2 linked regions of the Acidithiobacillus ferrooxidans ATCC 23270 genome follow. Each later gene encodes a partner of the first gene's protein in a complex. Links are inferred from orthologs where the notes say so. Each region holds a gene or a part of one and is shown on either strand. Other genes may lie near its edges.

Region 1 (8,088 bases):
CTGCCAGAGTGGCTGATCTGGTTGCCGGTGGTGACGGGGTTGGGTTTTTTCCTGCCACATGGCAGCGCATGGGCGGTACAGAACCTCGCCATTCTGGTCGGTGGGCTGTACCTGCTGCAGGGACTGAGTTTGGTGCACCTGTGGTTCGCGTCGAGGGGCTGGCCCCTGATCGCGCTGGCGGCTTTTTATATCGGACTGATCCTGCTTTCGCAGTTCCTGCTGGTGGTCAGTGTGCTAGGTATTCTGGACCGTGTTTTTCACCTGCGCCGACGGCTTGCCGGGCCGCGGTCCTGATGGCGGTTTTGCAGAGAATTTTTGGGAGGAATTTGAAATGAAAGTGATTTTACTGGAACGTATCAACAAGTTGGGGCGTCTGGGCGATGTGGTCGAAGTGCGCCCGGGTTACGGGCGTAATTTCCTGGTGCCGCAGGGCAAGGCCGTAGTGGCCAACCAGCGCAATCTGGAAGATTTTGCCGCCCGTAAGGCGGCGCTGGAACAGGTGGAGGCAGAACGCCTGCTAGCCGCGCAACAGCGCGCCGCGGCGCTGGCCGATGCCATGGTTACGATTGCCCTGCAGGCGGGCGAGGATGGTCGTTTGTTCGGCTCGGTGGGCCTGCATGACATCAGCGCGGCTCTGGCGGCCCTGGGTCACGAAGTGGCTCATTCCGAAATCCGTCTGGCGGGAGGGCCGATCAAACGGATCGGCGAATTCCCGGTGCGTGTGCATTTGCACCCGGAGGTCGAACTGGATGTGATGGTCTTCGTCGAGCGCGCCTGATCCCAGGCCCGGGCGTGTCTGATTCGGCAGACTACGGCGGCGGGGTCAAGGCCCCGCCGCACTCTATTGAGGCGGAGCAATCCGTCATCGGCGCCCTGCTGATCGACCCCGAGACGGCGGAGCAGGTCACTGAGGCGGTGACGGCCGAAGATTTTTATGAGCGTCGCCACCGCCAGATTTTCCAGGCTATCAGCGCCATGCTGGGCGCCGGGCGGGCGGTGGACGCCATCACGGTCTCCGAGTGGTTGCAGGATCATGAGCAGCTCGCCGATGTGGGCGGGGTGCAGTATCTCCTCATGCTGGCCAACGAGACACCCTCGGCGGCCAATGTGCTCGCCTATGCGCGGATCGTGCGGGAGCGGGCCACCCTGCGTGACCTCATTCGGGTCGGTCGGGAAATTGCCGAGCTTGCCTACCGCCCGGAAGGGCGGCAGGCTCAGGCCTTGTTGGACGAGGCCGAAAGCCGGGTCTTTCATCTCGCCGAAGGACAGCAGCGAGCCGGTGAAGGCTTCCAGCAACTCAAGGATGCACTTCCGGCGGTTATCGACCGGATCGAGACCATCGCCCGCGAGAGGAAGGGCGTCACGGGGCTGTCCACGGGCTTTGCCGATCTGGACGAGAAAACCTCCGGCCTCCACCCGGGCCAGCTCGTTATTGTCGCGGGCCGTCCGAGTATGGGAAAAACCTCTTTCGCCATGAATATAGCGGAGCATGTCGCCTGTATCGAAGGCAAGCCTGTCGCGGTCTTCAGCATGGAAATGCCGACCGACGAGATCGTCCTGCGCGCGCTCTCGTCGCGGGGGCGGGTGGATCAGCACCGCCTGCGCAATGGCAGCCTGGGTAATGACGATTGGCCGCGCATCGCCCACGCCATCGGTGAGCTCGGCAACGCGCCCCTGTTCGCCGACGATTCTGCCGCGCTGACCCCGACGGATTTGCGCTCGCGGGCGCGTCGGTTGAAGCGGGAGCATGGCCTGGCTTTGATCGTGGTGGACTATCTGCAACTCATGCAGGTGCCGGGACGGGGTGATAACCGGGTCGCCGAGATTTCCGAGATCAGCCGCTCGCTCAAGGCGTTGGCCAAAGAGCTGTCGATCCCGGTCATTGCCCTCTCCCAGCTCAACCGAAGTCTGGAAAATCGTACCGAGAAGCGTCCGCAGATGTCCGATCTGCGCGAATCCGGCGCCATTGAACAGGATGCCGACCTGATCCTCTTCCTCTATCGCGATGAGGTGTATTACAAGGACAAGGAAGAGGTGAAGGGCATTGCCGAGGTGATCATCGGTAAACAGCGCAACGGACCCATCGGGACGGTTCGGATGAGTTTCTTCGGTGAATATACCCGTTTTGAGAATTATGCGCCGTCCGGGGATGGCTTCGGGCATTAGTTGCCTGCACCAGGCCTGATCATCGGCGTGCCGTCCATGTATTTTTTCACGGGATTTTCTCGCGCGTTGGGGTGTATCATTGGCCCATGACCCGCCCGATTGTTGCCGATATCTCCGCTGCCGCGCTGCGCCATAATGTAGCGGTGGTGCGCGAACATGCACCCCGCGCACGAATCATGGCGGCGGTAAAGGCGAATGCTTATGGGCATGGAGTGACCCTTTGCGCCCCGGTGCTGGCCGAGGCGGGAGTGGACGCCTTTGCAGTGGCCTCCCTGGAAGAGGCGGAAGCGCTTCATGCCTTGGGGCTGGAGCGCCCCATCTGCCTGCTGGGGGGGCCTTTTGACGCTGACGAAGTATCCGTCGCCGCAGAACGCGCTTATCTGCTGGTGATTCACGAACAACGCCAGTTGCAGTGGCTGGAGACCCGTGCTGCGGATGCTGCGTTGCGCCTGTTTATCAAGGTGGATACGGGCATGCACCGGCTGGGTTTTGCCCCGGAACGATTGCCCGCCCTGTTTGCTGCTTTGCAACGCCACCCCCGCTGGGAGGTGTTGGGGCTGATGAGCCATCTTGCCCGCTCCGATACGCCGGACGACCCCTTCAACCGTCAACAGGCGGGTGTTTTCGCCGATGCCATTGCGCACGTCGGTCACGTCACCGCAGGTCAGCACAGCCTCGCCAATTCCGGGGGGGTGCTGGCGCTGCCCTTTACCCACCAGTACTGGGTGCGGCCCGGACTCATGCTCTACGGTCTTTCGCCCTTCGCCGGGCGTCGCGGCAGCGAAATCGGTTTGCAACCAGTGCTTTCCTGGCGCAGTGCGGTGGTGGCCATCCGCGAACTCGGCCCCGGTGACTGGCTGGGTTATGGCGCAGCCTGGCAGGCCCCGGCGCGCTGTCGGGTGGGAGTGGTGGCAGCGGGTTACGGCGACGGTTATCCGCGTCATCTGGGGTGTGGCGCGCCGGTCACGGTAGCCGGGCAGACTACCCGCACTTTGGCGCGGGTCAGCATGGATATGCTGTTTGTGGACCTGACGGCCGTGGAGGCAGACATTGGCGCTCCCGTCGTCCTCATGGGGGCTGGCGGACCGCCTCTCGAATCTCTGGCCGCGGAACTCGGTACGATCTCCTATGAAATGAGCTGTCGCATGCAGATGCGGGTACCGCGCCGGTTGGTTTCATGAGTCGCGACAAAACCCTTTTCGTTTGCCAGGAATGCGGCAGTATCAGCAATAAATGGCTGGGACGCTGTCCAGATTGCGGTGCATGGAACAGCTTCGTCGAACAGCGCGTGGAGAAGACCGTGGCCAAATCCCAAACCACCTATGCCACGGCCAGCCCGCCGCAATTTCTGCATGCGGTGCCGATCACGGATGTGGGGCGCAGCACGACGGGCCTGGCAGAACTCGACCGGGTGCTGGGCGGCGGGCAGGTGCCGGGGGCAGCCATTCTTCTGGGCGGGGAGCCGGGCATCGGAAAATCCACCCTCCTGCTCCAGACTGCCCATCACCTGGCTCAGGTCAGCAAGGTGCTTTACGTCACCGGGGAGGAGTCGGCGGCACAAGTCGCCTTACGGGCGCAGCGCCTGGGGCTGGGCCGGAGCCCCGTACGGGTGGTCGCCGAAAACCATCTTGAAGCGATCGAGGGGCTGCTCCGGGGCGAACAGCCCGCACTGGTGCTGGTGGATTCCATTCAGACCGTCTATACCGACACACTGCAATCGGCCCCCGGCTCGGTGGCGCAAGTGCGGGAGTGTGCGGCACGCCTGGTGCGTTTCGCCAAGGCGACGGGCACCACGGTGTGGCTGGTGGGTCATGTGACCAAGGAGGGAGCCATTGCTGGCCCTCGTGTGCTCGAACACATGGTGGATACCGTGCTCTATTTCGAAGGGGAGGCGGGTAGCCCCTACCGGATCGTGCGCGCCATCAAGAACCGCTTTGGGGCGGCCAACGAACTGGGTGTTTTCCAGATGCATGAAGAGGGCTTGAGCGAGGTCGCCAATCCTTCGCAGCTTTTCCTGTCGCAGCATGAGCGACCCGTGGCAGGGAGCGTGGTGCTGGCGACGCAGGAAGGAACCCGCCCCCTGCTGGTGGAGGTGCAGGCGCTGGTAACCCCGAGTCCTCTGGCGAATCCGCGCAGGGTTGCCATCGGTCTGGACCCCAACCGCCTTTCCCTCCTTCTGGCCATTCTGCATCGTCACGGTGACAGCATGTTTTTTGATCAGGATGTCTTTGTGAATATCGCGGGGGGGATCAAAGTCAACGAACCTGCCGCCGACCTTGCCGTGGCCCTCGCCTTGGTCAGCAGTTTTCGCAATAAACCCCTGGAGGGCCGTCGGGTGGTCTTTGGCGAATTGGGTCTGGCGGGAGAGGTGCGTCCGGTGGCGGGCACCGAGGCACGGGTTCGTGAAGCCGTCAAGTTGGGCTTCAAAGGCGCCATTCTCCCGCGCAGCGACAAGATTTCGGCTGCCGCCACGTTTAAACTGCACCCGGCGGGCCGCCTGGGTGATGCAATGGAGGCCGCCTTTGCTGCGGAGTGAATCCTGGCGCACTGATGGTCGCAACGCACCTGCCAGCAGGAAGGCCCGCGGCTTGCAATATCCTTCCGGAGCGGTTAGTGTGACCTGTAACTGCAGGTAATACATCACATAAATTGCTGATATGTGAAGCTGCCCGGTGTTTTTATGATCGTCTGAAAGGAGGAATATTATGCAAAAGTTACCGGTTTACTCTGCTGCACAGGGCCTATTTCATTCACCGCTGCGGAGGGGTATGGCGGGGGTCGTTTTGGCTGCTTTCGGCCTGATGGGCCTTGGGGCCGGCACGGCGTTCGCGTCCAGCATAGGGACATCGGCACCAGGGTTGATGCGCACAGCGGTAGCCGGGGGTGCAGCGGCAAGCCCTGCGGAAGTAAAGAATTTCGCGGCAGCCGTCCAGGAGATCAAGCCACTCAATGAACAGGTCCACACTGCCTTGAGTCGGAAGGGTATCACCGCCACCCAGCGGGAAGAGTTGAAAAAATCCTATATGACGAAGGTGGACGATATACTCGCTAAAAATCACCTGACCGCAGAGCAGTATTCCAGCCTGCTCAGGCAGACCCAGAGCGATCCGGATTTCGCGAAAGAGGTCGAGTCAGACATGCGGTAAAACCCACCCTGGCCAGCGCCGCTTTCCTTCCGGGATTGTCGGCGCGCCCGCTTGTGCTTTTTTCGGCCTTTCCTTCGCATCTGTGCTTTGTGTGATAATAGGGCATATAGGAGGTCCGCCAAATGCCCAAGCTTGATTTGCCTCGCCCCGATCATGCCGCCCGCCGTCGTCTGCTGATGCAGAAGATGCACACTGCCGGTGTCGCGATCATACCCACCGCCACACCCAAGAGCCGTAACGGCGATGTACAGTACCCATTTCGCGGCGACAGCGATTTCCTCTATCTGACCGGCTTTGCAGAGCCGGAGGCTATACTGGTGCTGGCACCGGGACACGCCGACGGGGAACAGATCTTGTTCTGCCGTCCCCGTGATCCCGAGCGGGAAACCTGGGATGGGCGTCGCGCTGGGCTGGAGGGTGCTCTTGAGCAATGTCAGGTGGATCGTTGCCTCTCGATTCATGACCTGAACGACGTTCTTCCACAACTGCTGGAAAATCGGGAATTGCTGTTTTATCCCATGGGTCAGTCCACGGATTTCGACGCGCGGGTCATGCACTGGCGCAATGTTGCCAAGAGCAAGATTCGCCAGGGTGTGCGCTACCCACTCGAAGTGGTCGATGTTGCCGACCTGATCCATGAGATGCGGTTGTTCAAAGACCCCGAAGAGATCGAAATCCTGCGGGCGGCGGTAGGCATCAGCGGTGCCGGGCATCGCCATGGCATGCGCCAATGTCGTCCGGGTATGCTGGAATACGAACTGGCCGCCGAGATCGAGCATGTTTTTCGTCGCCTCGGATCGCCCAGCGTGGCGTATCCCAGTATCGTCGGTGGCGGAATCAACGGTTGCATTCTGCACTACACGGAAAATGATGCGGAACTGCGCGATGGCGATCTGGTACTGATCGACGCCGGTGCAGAGGTCGGCGCCTACGCCGGAGACATCACCAGGACCTTGCCGGTGAACGGGGTTTTCAGCCCCGCACAACGGGAAGTTTACGAAGTCGTTCTGGCCAGTCAGAAAGTGGCAATCGCCGCCGTACAGGTAGGGCGCTCCGTTACCGATTATCATGACGAGGCCGTCAAGGTGCTGGTGGACGGCTTGTTGGAGCTGAAGATACTTTCCGGCAGTCGCGACGCAGTCATCGAGCAGGGCAGCTACAAGGCCTTCTATATGCACCGGACGGGGCACTGGCTGGGCATGGACGTTCATGACGTCGGCCACTATCGCAGCGCGGATCAGTCCTGGCGGAAACTGGAGGCGGGGATGGTGCTGACGGTGGAGCCGGGCCTGTACTTCTCGCCGGATAATCCATCGGTACCGGAGCGTTGGCGCGGTATCGGGGTTCGCATCGAAGACGACGTGCTGGTGACCACCGGCGGTCCGGATGTTTTGTCGAGCGAAGTACCCAAGGAGGTTGCCGAGGTCGAAGCCATGATGGCAGCAGGATGGGCGGAAGGCTGACCAAACCGCCCGAACCGCGTGCGGTGCCCGCTTAGATGCCGTTGGTGACGGGTGCCATGGAATGGACGAAACGCAGTTTGGCCTGCTTGACGCCAAAATCCACGGCGTGCTGAACGCTGCCCATAAGTATATCGGCTGCCATGTGGTAGCGGGGATTCATGGTATCCCAGACTACGCCATGAATGACGCGCCCGGAACGTAGGATGATGTTGATGCGTTCGCCACAGCGGTTGCCCCCGTTTTTGCGGAAGAACAGGTCCTGTGACAGCGCCACCTGATCCGGCCGGTTGGGACCGCAGGCCGAAATATCCGGGTCGCTGTTTGTCTGATCAGCAAGTGCGTTATAGGCGGTTACGCGCCGCAAATAAAAAAATCCGTGGTGCATGAGCAGCGCGCCATCACTGGCCCCCTGTGCCTGAGTGGAGTCCGTAACAGGTTGGGCATCGGTGGTATCACCCAGGCTGACGCCCGGCTTCAGGGGGTCGCCGATACTGCTGATGGGAGTGCCGAGGAATGGTGCGGGCGAGTCCGGCAGATTCGGCGCCAGGGCGTTGGGCAGAAAAAACGTCGACAGGGCAAGACTCATCCCGGCAGATAATCGTCGTATCAAGTCTATCTCCTTATCTAAGCTGGTCTGTGGCGACCCCTCCCGGCCGCAATGATACTGGCAGTTTTCTCAAAAGACGAAATGAAACAGCATTTTACAAAAAATATGATAAAAGTCAAGAAGATAATTTTATTTATTTGTAAACAATGAGATGGGGCCGCCCCACCCGCAGTCTATGCTCTGTCATCATGTCGGCTGGATGATGTTGGATCAGGTTAAAAGAGGTGATCCATTTTTTGTGGCGTGCCGGTGAAGGTGGGCCGGGTGGTCGCTCGTGCGACTGATGCACCGGATTGCGGCACCACCGGAGAAACGTGTGTAAAGACTGTGTGTAAGGACTGGCGCGTTGTTGTTTTTTTAGCTATGCTTTGTTTGCTCGTTTTCCAACCCAACAAAGGAGACTGCTATGAGCAAGTTCACCACCGCTTTGAAGGTAACTGCGCTGATTTTGCCCTTGGGCCTGGCCGGTTGTGCGACCAGTTCTGACCTTGCCAAGGTTTCTGCGAAGGCTGATGCCGCGCAGTCCACCGCCAACGAAGCACTGGCCAAGGCCAACGCTGCGCAGAGCACCGCTACCGATGCCCTGAGCAAAGCCAACGCCGCGCAGAGCACCGCTGATCAGGCGATGAGCACCGCCAACGCTGCCAATCAGAAGGCTGATGAAGCCAACACGAAGGTGGAGCGGATGTTCAAAAAGTCGATGATG
Region 2 (8,068 bases), 420 kb from region 1 along the record:
CGAGGGTCTGGATTTCGCTGATGGTCAGAGACTGGGCCAGATGATGTTGTTTGAGAAACTGGGCGATTTCTATGTGGTCAATGCCGGGCATGGTTTGTTCCTCTGAGAAGCGGACTTTTTATTATTATAGGGGGGGAAGAGGGATGAGGGACAGTGCTGCTCAGCGCCGCATTTTGAATCTTCCCATCTCCTCACGATACAATGCTCCACCACCTACAACGAGTATTCCCATGATACGTCCTAGCGGAAGAAATGCAGACGCCTTGCGTCCGGTACAAGTTACCAGAAATTTTACCAAGCATGCTGAAGGTTCGGTGCTGATAGCCTGCGGCGATACCAAGGTGCTATGCACCGCCAGCGTCGAAGAAAAGGTACCGCCCTTCCTGCGCGGCGCGGGCAAGGGGTGGGTGACGGCGGAATACAGTATGTTGCCCCGTGCCACCCGGGAGCGGGTGGCACGGGAGTCCGCCAAAGGTCGTATCGGCGGGCGCACCCATGAAATCCAACGTCTTATCGGGCGCAGTCTGCGCGCCGCCGTGGATCTGCAAGCTTTGGGCGAACGCACTATCTGGGTGGATTGTGATGTGCTTCAGGCCGATGGCGGAACCCGTACCGCCAGCATTACCGGCGCTTGTCTGGCGGTAGCCGATGCCGTCCAGCATCTGCGTACTGTGGGACAGCTTCGGAATAATCCTCTGCGGGACTGGGTGGCCGCCGTCTCGGTAGGTGTTTATCAGGGGCAGGCGGTGCTGGATCTCGACTATGCCGAAGACAGCAATGCCGATGTGGATATGAATGTGGTGATGACCGGCGCCGGCGCCTTTGTGGAAGTACAGGGAACTGCGGAGGGCGCGGTGTTCAGTGCGGAACAGATGGCTGAAATGCTGGCTCTGGCGCGCAAGGGGATCGCCGAATTGGTGGCCCGTCAGCATCAGGAGTGTCCGGAAGCCCGTTCATGACGCCCTTGTTGCTGGCCACGAGTAATGCAGGCAAGTTGCGTGAGTTGCAACCGCTGCTTGCCGCCCGTGGCTTCGCGCTCGTCGGCCAGACGGAACTGGGCATCGCCGGTATGGAAGAAACAGGCACCACCTTTGTGGAAAATGCATTGCTCAAGGCACGCCATGCCGCCTCGCAAAGTGGTATGGCGGCGCTCGCCGAAGATTCCGGGCTTTGTGTGCCCTATCTCCAGGGAGCACCCGGCATTTACTCCGCGCGTTATGCCGGCCCGGACGCCAGCGATGCAGCCAATAACGCGAAGTTGCTGAGCATGCTGGCCGAGGCGCGGGGGGAAGCCCGTGCTGCCTATTACGTGGCTTGCATGGTTTTTCTGGAATTTGCCACCGACCCTTCGCCACTGGTAGCCCAAGGCTTTTGGAGAGGGACTATTGGTGAGCGTCCTGCCGGCGACGGGGGGTTTGGCTACGATCCCCTGTTTTGGCCCACGCATGGATCTGGCAGCGCGGCACAGTGGAGCCTGAAGAAAAAAAACGAACACAGCCACAGAGCGGCGGCCTTACGCAGGTTGCTGGGGTTGCTGGCGGAGCGTCAGCAACCCCAGCCGCTCTCGCTCAACGACTGACGCAGACGGGTCAGTGCCCGCACCTGCAACTGTCTTACCGCCTCGCGACTGACGCCCATACGCTCGGCGACGGCTTCCAGGGTCATGGGCGCGTCACCATGCATGCCGTAGCGAAAGACCATGACCTCCCGCTGTTTTTCATTGAGTTCGGTCAGATGCTCCCGCAGTGCCTTGCAGATGGCATCACGGTCATAGTCGCTGTCCGGACTGGCAACGTCGCCGGTCACCTGTTCGATGCGGCCCGGTCCGTCGGATATTTCCTCGTCGAGCGAGAAGACGCGGATATCGGCGAAATCCAGGGCGCGCATGGTGCTCTCGCGCACCCCTAGGGCTTCACGCCGCTGCTCCCTGCGCACACCGGCGTCGCTGTCTTCCTCCGCCCCGCTCTGCATATAAGCGTGCAGGGACTTGGCAAGGTAATCGGGCAGGCGGATGAAGCGGGAACGGATGAGCGCCCGCTGCATAGCCTCCCGGATCCACCAGGTCGCATAACTGGAGAAACGTGTGCCGAGGCCTTCCTGAAAGCGGTCGACGGCACGCAGTAGACCCATGTAACCCTCCTGAAGGAGGTCTTCCTGACTGAGTCCTTTATTGCGATAACCCCTGGCGACCGCCCGCACCAACGGCATGTGCGCGGAGATCAGTGTGGCGCGGGCGCACTCGTCACCCCGACGCAAGCGCCGGATGAGTTGCAGCTCCTGCTTCTGGCTGAGAAACGGCCCGCCATTTTCGTCGTCCACGAAATCACTCAGAGGCGGCGGATCGGTGACCGGACCCATCTCCGGAATATCTGACCCCGCTAACTCTCTGGCTTCAGTGTGCATCACGACCTCCCCGATCCTGATCACAAGGCGTTGTAACATTGTCGCCTAATTTTATATTTTAAAAGCACTTTAACCACTCGTATATTAGGATTCTTTTTGATCAGGCTGTCAAGGGCTGGCAACGAATGTTTTGCGGTTTTAGCAACAGCGGTGCTGGTCGTCCGATGGGTGCCGACCCTGGCGGAGTTATGGTGGCAGGCGGCCAGGGGGCTTTTGACTCGGATCGTTGATCCGCCTATAATCGGCCCCTTTCTCGCTACCCTTATCCAAAGAGGTCGGAATCCTTCTATGCCAACTGTTCGTGTCAAAGAAAATGAGCCTTTCGAAGTCGCGTTGCGGCGTTTCAAACGTTCCTGCGAAAAGGCAGGAGTCCTTACCGAGGTAAGGCGTCGCGAATTCTACGAAAAGCCCACGGAAGAGCGCAAGCGTAAGGCCGCTGCTGCCCGCAAGCGGGCGTTGAAGCGCATGCGTCGTCAGTCCATGCGTCTGGTCCGGCTCTACTGATGACACTACGTGAGCGCATCCAGGAGGATATGAAGTCTGCCATGCGCGCCCGGGAAGCCGAGCGTCTTGGGACTATTCGTATGCTCCTGGCGGCAATCAAACAGCGGGAAATTGACGAGCGCCGCGAGCTTGATGATGCTGAAGCGTTGCGCATCGTGGACAAGCTGATCAAGCAGCGCAAAGATTCTGCCAGTCAGTTTATTGCCGGTGGGCGTCCGGACCTTGCCGAAAAGGAAGAATCAGAAATTTCTTTTCTCGCAGTTTATCTGCCGGAGGCGCTGTCACCCGGCGAGATTGACGGGCTGATCAGCGAGGCGATGACAGCGGTGGCGGCCAGCGGACCTAAAGATATGGGTAAGGTACTTACCTTTCTGCGCCCGCAGATGCAGGGGCGTGCGGATATGGCCGTGGTGGCGGATAAAGTGAAGGCCCGCCTCGGCAGTTGATGGGCGGGGGCATGGCTGTGGCCGGGGTTGCTCCTTGGCAGGACAGCTTCTGGCGGGCTCTGGATGCCAGTGATGTGCAGAGCGCGTGGTCACAGCATTGTGGCCACATCTATGGCCGCAGACATGTTGCGGCGACTACCCCCTGGGTGCCGCTTGCGGAAATCCATGATCGTTTGAATTGGTTGGCCTGGTTGTCGCAGCGGTTTTCCGCCGGTTTTCTTCTTCCCGTTTCTGATCTCCCCGATATCGATGCTCTGCTGGTTCTGGCACAGCGCCCTGGTGCCGTGCTCAGCGGGAGAGATTTGCGCGCGGTGCTCGATGTGCTGACGGCGCAGAAGGGCTATGCCGCAGCTTTGCGCGAGACTCGGGATGCCTTGACCGGGCTGGCAGGCGAGCTTGATCCCCCGGTGACCTTGTTGCGCCGTCTCGGCGTGGCGTTGGATGAGGAGGGTGAGCTCCTGGATACGGCGAGTGCGGATCTCGCCCTCCTGCGCCAGCGCTTGCGAATCAGCCGCAACGAATTGCAGCGTTTTCTGCAGGGCTTTCTGCGTAATCGAGACTGGCAGGAATACTGGCAGGATCAGGTCATCGTGCAGCGTAATGAGCGTTACGTACTCCCGCTCAAAGCTAGCCATAAAGGGCGTATCAAGGCGATCGTCCATGACCGGTCGGCAAGTGGTGAGACTCTTTTTGTGGAGCCGCTGGCGGCCGTCGATCTGAATAATCAACTGGTCCAGGACCGGCGTGCCGAAATTCAGGAGCAGGAGCGCATTCTTCGTGCCCTGAGCGCAGCGGTAGGGCTGGAAGTGCCGGGCATCGTCGCCGCCCTGCGGCATATTGGCCGGCTGGATGCGGTACGGGCGGGACTGGAACTGGGGGATGCCTGTGGCGGGATTTTGCCCAAGGTCGATGCGGCTGCGGCATTTGATCTGCGGGCCCTGCGTCATCCGCTGCTTTGTCTGCGCCATCCGGGGCAGGTCGTGGGTAACGCCCTGCGTCTCGGGGCGGACGCGCAGCAACTGGTCATTACCGGCCCCAATACCGGCGGCAAGACGGCTATCCTGAAAGCACTCGGACTCAATCATCTGATGGCCTACATGGGATTGCCGGTAACTGCGGAAGGTACATTGGGTTATTTCCCGAAGTGCTTTGCGGTCATCGGCGACGCCCAGGATATCCACACGGATCTTTCCACTTTTTCGGCGCAGGTACAGCGTCTTCGGGAAGTGCTGGAGCATGCCGACGCCCACAGTCTCGTGCTTCTCGACGAACTGGGCAATGGCACCGACCCGCGGGAAGGGGGCGCGCTGGCTCAGGCGGTCGCAGAGGCCTTGCTGGCGGCCGAATGCTGCACACTGCTCACGAGCCATCTGGAAGTGATGAAGCGTTATGCCCTGAGCCATGCGGGTGTAGCCCTGGCGGGTATGGGCTTTGATGCAGAGTCTTTGAAACCCACCTACCGTCTGCTTTGGGGTGTAGGCGGCGCGAGCCAGGGTCTGGTCATCGCCCGGCGCGTGGGGATGCCTGCACCACTGATGAACCGCGCCGAGGCACTCTATGCCGATGACCGCGAGAACTGGGAACGTTGGGAAGCGCAACGGGAAACCCTATTGCAGGCCGCCCGGCAGGCTATGGATGAGGCCGTACTGGCGCGTGACGAAGCCACCAGTGTGGCCCGCAGCCTGGAACGCGAACTGGAAGCAGCGAGGCAGGAGCGTGACAAAGCCGCCGCCGCCGCCCGCGCCGAATGGGAAGATATACTGGCAACGGCGCGCCAGCAGGTGCGGCAAGCCATTGCCGCGCTCAAGTCCGGGAGGGATACCCAGGCGGCAACGGCGGCTTTGCAACGTCTGGAAGTCCCCTTCCGGGCGGAGGAGCAGCAAGTGGACAGCCTGCCCGCGGTGGGGACCAGGGGTCTGTTCCTGCCACTCCGGCAGGTGACCCAAGTGCTGCGTGCGGATCCCGCACAACACAGGGTGCAGATTCAATTACGGGGCAAGCAGTTGTGGGTGCCCGCCGCACAATTTGCCGTGGACGCCGCGCTGCAGATCCCAAAAGAAGCAGGCAGCACCCAGTATGCCACCCCCGACGATCATCCCTGGCGTCTGGATTTGCGCGGACAGCTTCGGGAAGACGCCCTGGCGGCGCTGCGTCGTCATGTGGATGGCGCCGTAGCCGCCGGTCGTCGACAGGTCCAGATCCTGCATGGTAAGGGCAACGGGGTGCTCGCAGAAATGGTGCGCGAGTTTGCCGGGCAAGACCCTCGGGTCAGCCAGTGGCGTATGGCGCGGCCAGAGCATGGCGGTGGCGGCGTCAGCGAGTTGGAGTTACGCTGAGCCATGGCCAACTTTTCTCCCGCATTCATTGACGCCCTGCTGGAGCACTGTGATCTGGTGCGTCTCATCGATAGCCGCGTACCGCTGAAGAAAAAAGGCCGGGATTTCTGGGCCTGCTGCCCCTTTCATCAGGAAAAGAGCCCGTCTTTCTCGGTCAGTGCCGACAAACAGATTTATTACTGCTTTGGCTGTCACGCCCATGGGAATGCCATCGGATTCTTGATGGCCCATGATCGGCTGTCTTTTCCGGAGGCGGTGAAGACACTCGCTGACGAAGTCGGTGTCGCCCTGCCGGAAGACGGCCCTGCCGGAGAGCAGGAAAGTCTTCGGCCGCTGCGGGCGATTCTCGAAAAAGCCATTGGCGTTTACCGATCTGCCCTCGCAGAGCACCCGCCGGCGCAGGAGTATCTGCGTGGAAGGGGTTTGAGCGAGGAGATCATTGGGCGCTTCGAGCTGGGGTACGCACCGTCTGCAGCCGGGTTTCTGAGCCAGAAACTGGGCAGGGAACCGTCATTGCGCCAGCAGTTGCTGGGCGCGGGCCTGGTGAGCGGCCGTGAAGACGGATCGGTCTACGACCGTTTTCGCGGGCGAGTGATTTTTCCGATCCGCGACGGACGAGGACAGGCGGTGGGATTGGGCGGCCGCAGTCTCGATGGTCATGAACCCAAATACCTCAACTCGCCGGAAAGTGCGCTCTACCACAAGGGGCGGGTGCTCTATGGTCTGCACCAAGCCAGGGAGGGGATGCGCCGAGCAGGGCGGGTGCTGCTGGTGGAAGGGTATCTGGATGTCATTACCCTGCACCAGGCTGGCATCGACTACGCCGTCGCGGCGAGCGGGACGGCCTTGGGGGACAGCCAGATGGAAATGCTCTTCCGGGCAGCGCACGAGGTGCTACTCTGTTTCGATGGCGATACCGCCGGACGTAATGCGGCCTGGCGGGCCGTGCAGACGGCGCCGGAGCATCTGCGCGCGGGGCGTCTGCTACGGTTGCTGTTCCTGCCGGATGGCCAGGACCCAGACTCGTTGGTGCGCGAACAGGGAGGCGCGGTGTTTGAATCAATGCTCCCGACCGCGCGTCCAGCCATCGATTTTTTTCTGGAGGAGTTGCAACGCCGACACAACCTCGCCGCAGAAGATGAGAAGGCACTTTTTCTGCATGCGGCACGCGATTTTCTGAAACGGGTGAGCGATCCGGTGTTACGGGAGGTTTATGAACAACGGGTGCAGACGCTTTGCGGATTGGCACCCGTCGCCCGGCGCGCGACATCGCGCGCACCGCGTAAAGCGACATTCTCCGCTGCCGGAGGACGATCCCTTTTTAAAACGGCTTTGCGACTATTGCTGAATTTTCCCGAAGACCCTGCCTGGCAGGCGTTGGACCGTGATTTGCTGCCTTTCCTCTTCGACCGTGATCCCATGGCTGAAATTCTGGCAGAGGCCCTTGATATCTTGGCCAACATGACCCATCTAAGTTCTCACGAACTATTCGCAAAACTGTCGGTACTGAAACATGCGGAGGCATGCTACGCGCTGGTGATGAGCGACTCTGGCGACGAGGAAGGACAGGTGCTGATGCGGCTTGAAATTTCCGGTTGTGTGGCGCGAGTGAATCAGCGCCTTGCTGCGGCGCGCAGTCACTTTATCAGCCGGGCCGCAGATCAGGGTGGTTTGAGTGCGCTCTCCGAGCAGGAGAGGGCTGAAGTAGTGCGTTTGTCCCGGCGCGACAGGCGCAACGGCGTTGGATCGGAATGAAATGAAAAATGGGCTGAGGGTGCAGTTCTGTGACGGGGCACCTTTCCATGCGTGTGGTTTTTCCTATATAATGCGCGGCTTTCCGCGAGTGCAGGTTGGTTATGAGAGACGGTGAGAGTGTAGTGGATAATGAATCTCAGCGGTCTGAGCTGAAGCGGCTTATTGCGCGTGGTAAAGAGCAAGGCTACCTGACCTATCGCGAGATCAATGATCATTTGCCGGAAGAGGTTTTCGACCCCGAGCAGATGGAAAATGTCATCTCCATGATCAATGACATGGGTATTGAAGTCTTTGAGGAGGCTCCGGACGACGATACCCTGCTGATGGATGGGGAAGGTGGTACCGTAGTCGCCGCTCAGGAAGCGGAAGAAGCGGCAGAGGAAGCCCTGGCCGTGGTCGAGGCGGATATCGGGCGAACCAGTGATCCGGTGCGCATGTACATGCGCGAGATGGGCAGCGTGGAACTGCTCACGCGTGAAGGCGAAATCGAAATTGCCCGGCGTATCGAAGATGGTCTGATGCAGGTATTGCGCGCTGTATCGACCTGCCCGACGACCATCTCTCTTCTTCTGGACGCCGCGGCTCGGGTGGAGCGCGGCGAGACGCGCCTGGATGAAGTGGTCG

The links.
Region 2: the proteins of dnaB (region 1) and dnaG are in contact, whole or in part, in a crystal structure (PDB 2R6A), measured with the Geobacillus stearothermophilus proteins. The link is inferred for Acidithiobacillus ferrooxidans ATCC 23270 from one-to-one orthologs. Residues at the interface, in WP_033016901.1 of Geobacillus stearothermophilus: Ser13, Glu15, Ala16, Gln18, Glu91, Leu92, Asp94, Ala95, Val96, Pro97, Thr98, Ala99, Ala100, Asn101, Tyr104, Tyr105, Ile108; in WP_049624496.1 of Geobacillus stearothermophilus: Lys456, Leu457, Leu458, Pro459, Ala460, Asn463, Ala464, Leu467, Leu535, Leu536, Ile537, Ala538, Gln544, Glu545, Asp548, Tyr549, His552.

What each region holds. Positions count from the first base shown.
Region 1 is NC_011761.1:2,497,208-2,505,295, reverse strand. What follows is about bases 1-2,979. They hold dnaB (replicative DNA helicase), read left to right. Parts: upstream 1-792; coding sequence 793-2,166; downstream 2,167-2,979. Other genes in these bases: alr (alanine racemase), read left to right, coding at 2,253-2,979; rplI (50S ribosomal protein L9), read left to right, coding at 332-778; AFE_RS16860 (DUF2232 domain-containing protein), read left to right, coding at 1-294. Outside these bases: more of alr, read left to right, coding at 2,980-3,347; DNA repair protein RadA, read left to right, coding at 3,344-4,702; AFE_RS12925 (DUF4168 domain-containing protein), read left to right, coding at 4,872-5,312; pepP (Xaa-Pro aminopeptidase), read left to right, coding at 5,435-6,775; AFE_RS12915 (RlpA-like double-psi beta-barrel domain-containing protein), read right to left, coding at 6,807-7,385; AFE_RS12910 (Lpp/OprI family alanine-zipper lipoprotein), read left to right, coding at 7,789-8,088. UniProt on the Escherichia coli protein: The main replicative DNA helicase, it participates in initiation and elongation during chromosome replication. Travels ahead of the DNA replisome, separating dsDNA into templates for DNA synthesis.
Region 2 is NC_011761.1:2,082,234-2,090,301, reverse strand. What follows is about bases 5,110-8,068. They hold dnaG (DNA primase), read left to right. Parts: upstream 5,110-5,692; coding sequence 5,693-7,444; downstream 7,445-8,068. Other genes in these bases: rpoD (RNA polymerase sigma factor RpoD), read left to right, coding at 7,567-8,068; AFE_RS10735 (endonuclease MutS2), read left to right, coding at 5,110-5,689. In the rest of the region: AFE_RS10765 (Crp/Fnr family transcriptional regulator), read right to left, coding at 1-91; rph (ribonuclease PH), read left to right, coding at 231-959; rdgB (RdgB/HAM1 family non-canonical purine NTP pyrophosphatase), read left to right, coding at 956-1,579; AFE_RS10750 (sigma-70 family RNA polymerase sigma factor), read right to left, coding at 1,546-2,403; rpsU (30S ribosomal protein S21), read left to right, coding at 2,692-2,907; AFE_RS10740 (GatB/YqeY domain-containing protein), read left to right, coding at 2,907-3,353; more of AFE_RS10735, read left to right, coding at 3,365-5,109. UniProt on the Escherichia coli protein: RNA polymerase that catalyzes the synthesis of short RNA molecules used as primers for DNA polymerase during DNA replication.